DNA from 2 places in the Pokkaliibacter sp. MBI-7 genome. Region 1 is predicted to be linked to the other one. Evidence: predicted binding sites of a transcription regulator. Region 1 holds the regulator's gene; the other holds the start of a gene.

What was found. Region 1 encodes PhoB, which activates phosphate uptake and scavenging genes when phosphate is short. Its sites were predicted from a motif close to TGTCATANNNNTGTCANA; they were not measured.
Region 2: a site for PhoB is predicted at 2,525-2,542, ahead of QCD60_RS07495 (alkaline phosphatase PhoX). Genes of this name have one in related genera too.

The regions. Positions count from the first base shown of each region.
Region 1 is NZ_JARVTG010000001.1:2,682,218-2,686,595, reverse strand. It holds partial or broken gene slmA (nucleoid occlusion factor SlmA) at 1-293, opposite strand, end outside; gene argB (acetylglutamate kinase) at 363-1,271, opposite strand; gene phoB (phosphate regulon transcriptional regulator PhoB) at 1,820-2,512, shown strand; gene phoR (phosphate regulon sensor histidine kinase PhoR) at 2,515-3,816, shown strand; gene uxuA (mannonate dehydratase) at 3,973-4,378, opposite strand, start outside.
Region 2 is NZ_JARVTG010000001.1:1,661,405-1,665,782, forward strand. It holds gene QCD60_RS07485 (LLM class flavin-dependent oxidoreductase) at 16-1,044, shown strand; gene QCD60_RS07490 (hypothetical protein) at 1,045-2,316, opposite strand; gene QCD60_RS07495 (alkaline phosphatase PhoX) at 2,731-4,378, shown strand, end outside.

The DNA of each region.
Region 1 (4,378 bases):
AGCAGCAGCGTCAGCACCTGCTGACAGCGCACCGCCGCACTGGCTTCGCGTTCCAGAATCAGGTTGATGCGGCTAAACAGGCTCTCCTCGACAAAATCGATCAGCCCCTCAAACATCCGCGTCTTGCTGGGAAAATGGCGATACAGTGCCGCTTCGGTCACACCGACTTCCTGTGCCAGTGCTGCCGTGGTGATGCGCCCACCCGGCGCATGCTCCAACATCCGTGCCAGGGCTTCCAGAATCCGCTGCTTTGCCTGGCCCTTGCGGGCCTTGGGACTGAGACTTTCCGTCATTGTTTACCTTACATCCGTCAGCCCATCTGCAGGCCGGTGCAGGGGAGTGCACCGGCCTGCAGACAACCGTCAAGCCTTGAGTTTTTCGTTGGTAATCAGGGTGCCCACACCTTCGTTGGTGAACAGCTCCAGCATGGTGGCATGTGCAACGCGGCCATCGATGATATGCGCACGTTTGACGCCATTACGCACCGCTTCCAGTGCACAGTCGATCTTCGGCAGCATACCACCGGTGATGGTGCCATCGGCGATCAGGGCGTCGACATCCGCCAGCGACAGACCAGTAAGAACCTTACCCTGTTTGTCGAGCAGACCGGCAATGTTGGTCAGCAGCAGCAGTTTTTCTGCATCCAGCGCTTCAGCCACCTTGCCTGCCACCAGATCGGCGTTGATGTTATAGGAGTTACCTTCCTCATCCACCCCGATCGGAGCAATGACGGGGATAATATCGCTGGCGACCAGCAGATCAAGCAGTTCGCGGTTAATTCGTTCAACACTGCCAACATGGCCGATGTCGATGATTTCCGGCGCCTCCATATCAGGCGTCTTGTGGGTGACCTTCATCTTCTTGGCCATGATCAGACGGGCGTCCTTTCCGGTCAGGCCGATAGCACGTCCGCCGTTGGTGTTGATCAGGTTGACGATGTCTTTGTTGACCTGTCCACCTAGTACCATTTCCACTACATCCATGGTGGCGGAATCGGTCACACGCATGCCATTGATGAAGTGGGATTCGATCTTCAGTTTCTCCAGCAGCTCACCGATCTGCGGTCCGCCACCGTGCACCACCACCGGGTTGATACCGACCAGCTTGAGCATGACGATGTCACGGGCGAAGGCGTTCTTCAGGGTTTCGTCGATCATGGCGTTGCCGCCGTACTTGACCACGATGGTCTTGCCCACATAGTTCTGGATGTAGGGCATGGCCTCGCTCAGGACCTTGGCAACATTAAGGGCGGCATCGCGGGAAAGGGGCATAACGGAAATCCTTTGTCTTGACGAAATGACAGCAGTGACCCTGGGGCCGGATCGGTGACCGGGCAAACCGGCCACGCTAGTTTAAAGAAGGCGACCCGAGCTTGCTATGCAGCGACCTGATTTTCCTCAGGTTCTGCCAGTTATCGGGGCACACTCCAGAACGACGCCTGAGCGCCCGGCCCGGTTAGCCGATAACGAGGCTCAGGATGACAAAACCTCGCTACATCCTGATGAACCTGACGCACTGTTCATCCGACGAGGGCTCGATCCACAACCGGCGGTGAAGGGATCCCATTATCGATAGTGCATGGTTATCGGCCACGTCACTGCACCTTTATGTGGCTGTGGGGATAAAGTGCGACAGATGCAACCCGGACGCGGTTACCCGCTGCTCCCACACGCTGCGGTTACACCACTGCCGTTCATAACGGACAACCCCGAGAAAAGCCCGTGTATGCGCTATTAAACTTCCCTTTGTCATATTTGTGTAACACCATGTCGTTGTAATAATGCGGTCACAAGAACGCAATAGATGACAGGTAATGCACATGGCTGACAAAAAGGTCCTGATCGTCGACGATGAAGCGCCGATCAGGGAAATGATTGCCGTTGCGCTGGAAATGGCCGGCTACGAGTGTTTCGAAGCTGAAAACACCACCCGCGCCCATGCCATTATCGTCGACGACAAACCCGATCTGATGCTGCTCGACTGGATGTTGCCCGGTACCAGTGGCATCGAATTCTGCCGTCGCCTCAAGCGTGACCAGATGACCGCGGAAATGCCGATCATCATGCTCACCGCCAAGGGTGATGAGGACAACAAGATTCAGGGTCTGGAAGCAGGCGCGGATGACTACATCACCAAACCCTTCTCACCGCGTGAGCTGGTGGCCCGTCTCAAGGCGGTGCTGCGCCGCGCCGCGCCGCAGGGGCTGGAAGATCCGGTGGAAATCGAAGGTCTGCTGCTGGATCCGGTGTCCCATCGCGTCACCTCCCACGGCAAGCAGCTGGAAATGGGGCCGACCGAATACCGACTGCTACACTTCTTCATGACCCACCCCGAGCGCGCCTACTCCCGCGGACAACTGCTGGATCAGGTGTGGGGCGGTAATGTCTATGTCGAAGAGCGCACCGTCGACGTCCATATTCGCCGTCTGCGCAAGGCGCTGGGCGGACAACACGAACACCTGATTCAGACCGTACGCGGCACCGGCTATCGATTCTCCAATAAGGTTGCGTAATCATGCGCAGTTTCCTGGGCCGTCAGGCTCTGGTGTTACTGGGATGTACACTGGTCGGCGCACTCAGCGGCTATGCGCTGCTGGGGCTGAGCCTGGGACTGGCTGGCCTGCTGGGCTGGCAACTGTGGCATTTTCAGCATCTGGTACGCTGGCTGGCGAAAAACTCCAGCGAAAAGGATGACGTACCAGAAGGCAAGGGACTGTGGGGCGACATCTTTGATGAACTGTACCGCCTGCAGAAACGCAATCTGGACGAACACGACCGCCTGCGGGGTATCATCGCCCGCATTCAGGATTCCACCTCCGCGCTGAAAGACGGCGTCGTGCTGCTCGATGAAGACGGCGCACTGGAATGGTGGAATCAGGCCGCCAGCCGCCTGCTGGGGCTACGCTATCCACAGGACCGTGGACAGCCGATCACTCACCTGCTGCGCCGTCCTGACTTCGTGCGCTACTTCGACCGCTGCCGTTATCAGGAGCCGCTGGAAGTCCCTGCCCCCACCAACAGCGACCAGTATCTGCAAATCAGCATTACCCTGTTTGGCAAGGGCGACAGGCTGATGCTGGTGCAGGATGTCACCCGCCTGCACAACCTCGAAAAAATGCGTCAGGACTTCGTCGCCAACGCCTCCCATGAGCTGCGTACCCCGCTGACGGTGATCAGCGGTTATCTGGAAACCCTGGGTGATCACCTTGATCAGCTGCCACGCCCCTGGGTGCGGCCGATCCAGCAAATGGGCAAGCAGGCCAAACGGATGGAGAACCTGATTGCCGACCTGCTGACCCTGTCACGGCTGGAAACCTCGCAGATTGAATATGCCGCCGAACCGGTGGATATGGACCGTCTGCTGCACCAGATTCTGCATGATGCCGAAGCCCTCGGCACCGATAAGGGCCAGACCATCACGCTGGAAGCAGAACCGGGTTTGTGCCTGCATGGCCGCGAACAGGAACTGCACAGTGCGCTGTCCAACCTGGTGATGAACGCCGTCAAGTACACGCCTGATGAAGGCAAGATCCAGATTCGCTGGCGCCGTCAGGGCGAGGGCGCCGTTTTTGAAGTGCAGGACGATGGTATCGGCATTGATCCTATCCACATTCCTCGTCTGACCGAGCGCTTCTATCGTGCCGACCCCAGCCGCACCTCAGAAAGCGGCGGTACCGGTCTGGGTCTCGCTATCGTCAAGCATGTGCTACTACGCCACGAAGCCACGCTGCAGATTGAAAGCCAGCTGGGCAAGGGCAGTCTGTTCCGAGCTAAATTCCCTGCCAGTCTGCTGGTCAGCCTTGAGCAGGAAGCCTGACAGCACCTTCCTGTTACCCAATACGCACGCCACATAAGTATTCAGCCGAATAAAAAAGCCCGGCGACCTCACGGCCTCCGGGCTCAACTGGCAACTCTTACCGCATGATCGTCAGCGGCATAACGGCAGGCCCCTTGCGACGCCTTACAACAACACTTAAAGCACCTTGAAATGGCGTATCGCCAGCTCCACACCGCGCAGTTCCGCCAGCCCCTTCATCCGGCCCAGCAGTGAATAACCGGGGCGCCCCTGCTTACGCAAGTCATCCAGAATCTGATGGCCATGATCCGGACGCATGGGAATGGCAGGCAGATCACCGGCCTCGGCACGACGACGCTCTTCATTCACCAGCACCCGCACCACGTCAACCAGATTGGCATCACCACCCAGATGTGACGCTTCGTGGAAGCTGCCGGGTGTCTCTTCACGCTCAGTGGAGCGCAGGTGGGTAAAGTAGATACGATCAGCAAATTCGGTGGCCATGGCACACAAGTCGTTATCGGCACGGACACCGTAAGAGCCGGTACAGAAGGTAATGCCATTGGCCTTAGCAGGCACTTTC
Region 2 (4,378 bases), 1.0 Mb from region 1:
CTACCGGGCGTATCTATGTCGCACATCCCTTCTCACACTGCCGCAGCGGAAGCCACGCTGGCGACAACGCCGCTGTCCGTGCTGGATCTTTCACCCATTCTTGAAGGCCATACCGCGGCTGACTCCTTTGCCAATAGTCTGGCACTGGCACGTCATGCCGAGCAGGCGGGTTATCAGCGCATCTGGCTGGCTGAGCATCACAGCATGCCGGGGATAGCCAGTTCGGCCACTGCTGTTCTGATCGGTCATATTGCTGGTGGTACCGAACGTATTCGTGTTGGTTCCGGCGGCATCATGCTACCCAACCATGCACCACTGGTGATCGCAGAGCAGTTCGGTACGCTGGAATCCCTCTACCCCGGCCGCATTGATCTGGGCCTCGGCCGCGCTCCCGGTAGCGATGGCAAGACCATGCGTGCCCTGCGTCGCGACCTGCACAGCAGCGGTGACGACTTCCCCCAGCTGCTGCACGAGCTGCATAGTTATCTGGTAGGCAACGGCCCGGTGCGGGCCATTCCCGGCGAAGGTCTGGATATTCCTTTATGGCTGCTGGGCTCCAGTGACTTCAGCGCCCGTCTGGCAGGACAACTGGGGTTGCCTTTTGCCTTTGCTGGTCAGTTTGCACCCAACCACATGATGATGGCGCTGCAGGCTTATCGCACGGCCTTCACCCCCTCCGCGGTGCTGCAGCAACCCTATGCCATGGTGGGCATGAATGTGGTCGTGGCTGACAGTGATGCCGAGGCCCAGTACCTGTTCAGCAGCCAGCAACAGCATGTGCTCAATCTGTTCCGCAACACGCTGGGCAAGCTGCAGCCACCGGTGGAGAACATGGATGCCCTGTGGGAGGCACATGAGAAGCATTCGGTACTGAGCTTTCTCGGGGGCTCCGTCGTCGGCAGCCCGGAGAAGGTGAAGCAGCAGATGGCGCTGTTCCTGCGCAGCACTCAGGCCAACGAGCTGATCATCAACTGCGCCGTCTATGACCAGCAGGCCCGACGTCGTTCCTACTCTCTGCTGGCCGAGATCAAGGCGGCAGGCTGATCAGCTTTCATAAGATACCCAGGCAGTACGCCGACCGGCTGGCAGGTCATGGATGACACACCAGCCCAGCACGCCCACGATGGCATAGCTGATACCCGCCGCCTGTATCACACCGGATGGCTGCCATTGCTGCAGCAGCCAGGGAGACGCCAGCATCGCCAGCAGGCTGCCACCCCACTCAAAAAACAGCCGCACCCTGAAAATGGCCGCCACATCGTCACCGCGATACCGGCTCTGCAGATGATTTGCCATCGGCAACTGCGTCACCGGTGCCCCCACCGCCGCAACAAAGGCTCCCAGATAGAGGCTGTAGTGATCCTGCCCCATGGCCATGCACAGAAAGCCCGTCGCCATCACCAGCCGCCCGGCAGACATCCACTGCCAGGGCCGGATGATGCGCATTTCTGCCACCAGCAGATTGGCCAGCACATTGCCCACGCCATACACCGCAATCACACTGCCCAGCGTGATGCCACTATGCAGATAGTCAGGCTGTTTGAGTAACAGTGCGGTGCTGACAAACAGCGCCAGATACCACCAGCCGCTGCAGATGCCGAAGGCCAGCAGATGAAAGTAATAACGAGGATCACGCCGCAACAGAATAAAGCCGCGTAGCGCCGTGGCCAGACAGCCTGATAACGGGCAGGAAGCCGTATCGGCAGGAACAGAAACAGCGGCGACCGGCGCCAGTGCTTTTCGCAGCAAACCCAGAGTGCAGAGCGACACCAGGTATGTTAGCCCGGTTAACAGAAAAAATAGCGACAAATGCAGCAGAGGGAATAACAGGGCGCCTAAACCCGGCCCGAGGACGCGCGCCAGTCTTCGCATAATATCGAACAGGGCATTGATCGAAGACAGCTGTGTACTGTCACCGCTGAGACGCGGCAGCGCCATCTGCAGGCTCGGATCAAACACCGGCCGGATATAGGCCATAACCGTCATGGCGAGCACGAGCAGAAAGAGTGGCGGAGCACTCTCGCCCCCCTGCAACAGGCCGATGGCCAGCCCGGCCATCACCAGCACACGGCAGCCATCACTGATCATCATCAGTATCCGGCAGTCCTTGCCCTGGGTCAGCAGATTGGAAGTCAACGTCGACAACAGGGTGATCAGCGACTGCAGCGCCAGCAGATAACCCGCCTGATAGCCCAGGCTGGTCGTGGCCAGACAGACCACCGCCAGTGCATAGAACTCATCACCCACGCCAGCCAGCACCTGTGCCAGCCATAACCTGCGAACCGCATGAAGTTGTAACGTCTGGATCACCTTCATGGGAGCACCACCTGTTTTCAGCAACCACTTGATCACGCACGTAATCAAACTTCTGTTCAAACAATGGCAATGGAATGCTCAACCAATATGAACCAGGGAAGGATAAATTCACAACAGCCAATCCGACCGGATGATCAAAAATCAGCCAGACACTTGACGCCTATCAGTTGCATAGTTGTGAACGTAAAAACGAACAATAACGCCAAACTGTCAAATATCTGTCACGAAGGGTGGTTAGTTTAGGTGGCCGTAATCAATGGCCCGCCACCCATACCCAACAGAAGGTAGCCCGGCGCGGTCGACTGGAAACACCACCGTGACTCTCGCTCAGGCTACATGCAGGCACAGCTGCTGCACCGCTCCGGGCTGGCGAGAAGCGCATCGCCTAGTCTTTGACCAAGGAAGTATCAGACCATGAACCATAGCGTTGACAGTTCCCGTCGCAACCTTCTCAAATTTATCGCTGGCACCCCCCTGCTGCCTCTGGCTGGCGGCCTGGCTGGCATGGTCAGCTCCAGCGTCTTCGCGGCGGACCTGAAAGCCTCTTCCGTGCGCTTTGTGCCGATGGATGCTCCGACTCTGAGCAACCCTGCCGAAATGGCCACCACCACCGTCAAATCCAGCATGGTGGTGAACTACACCGACGGCAGCAGCAAAACCTTCAAACTGGGTTACAAGCCTTTCTTCGTCACCGGCGACATGGTGGCTGATGGCAAGGGTGGTCAGATACTGGCCGGTGGTTACTTCGACATCAACAACCAGCCCATCATGAACACCAACGGCAAGCAGTTCTTCTCTGACTGCCCCGATGGCAGCAGCCTGCTGAGCCTGAAAGATGCCAAGGTCGACGGCGTCAAGGGCAACCCGGTATTCGCCGTAGTACAGTTCGAATACACCTCACGCGATGCCGAAGGTGCCGACATGTACGGCAAACTGCCTTCACCCATCGCCATCCTGTCTCTGGATCAGAACCCTGAAACCGGCGAATTGAGCCTGGTTAAATACCACAATGTGGATACCAGCGGCGTGCACGGCCTGTGGATCACCTGCGGCGCCAGCCTGTCTCCGTGGAATACCCACCTGTCCAGCGAAGAGTATGAGCCCGATGCGTTCAAGGCCGCCTCTGACGAACAGTTCCAGGGTTACAGCAAGCACCTGTACGGCGATGCCAGCAAAGCCAACCCTTACCACTATGGCCACCTGCCCGAAGTAACCGTCAATCCCGACGGCACCGGCACAGTGCAGAAACACTACGGTATCGGTCGTATTTCTCACGAGCTGGTACAGGTCATGCCTGATGAGCGCACCGTACTGATGGGCGACGATGCCACCAACGGCGGTCTGTTCATGTACGTGGCTGACAAAGCACGCGACCTGTCTTCCGGCAACCTGTACGTCGGCAAGTGGACTCAGACTTCCGGCAAAGGCCCCGGCGCTGGCGACATCTCCTGGATCAAACTGGGCCATGCCACCAGCGATGAAATCAAAGCGCTGGTAGACGGCGGCATCAAACCCACCGACATCATGGAAGTGGCTTACAAAGACCCCAGCGATGCCTCCTTCACCAAGATCGGTTTCGGTGGCAAGCCTAACTGGGTCAAGCTCAAGCCTGGTATGGAAAAAGCGGCTGCCTTCCTGGAAACCCACCGTTATGCAGCCCTGGTCGGCGGCACCCTGGGCTTCACCAAAATGGAAGGCACCACCGTCAACATCGCTGACAAGCGCGCCTACTCCGCCATGTCCTACGTCTACAAGACCATGACCGATGGCAGCAACGACATCCACGTCGAAGGCCCGAAAGCCGGTGCAGTGTACGAGCACATCCTGCAGGGCGGCCAGAAAGACAGCGAAGGCAATGCCATTGACAGCGAGTGGGTATCAACTCACATGGAACCGCCAGCAGCCCTGATAGGTGAAGATCTGGCCAAGGCCGATGCGCTGGGCAACAGTGCCCACGCTGACAAGATTGCCAACCCTGACAACCTGAAGTTCTCGGAAAAACTGCGCACCCTGTTCATCGGTGAAGACAGTGGCAACCACGTCAACAACTTCCTGTGGGCTT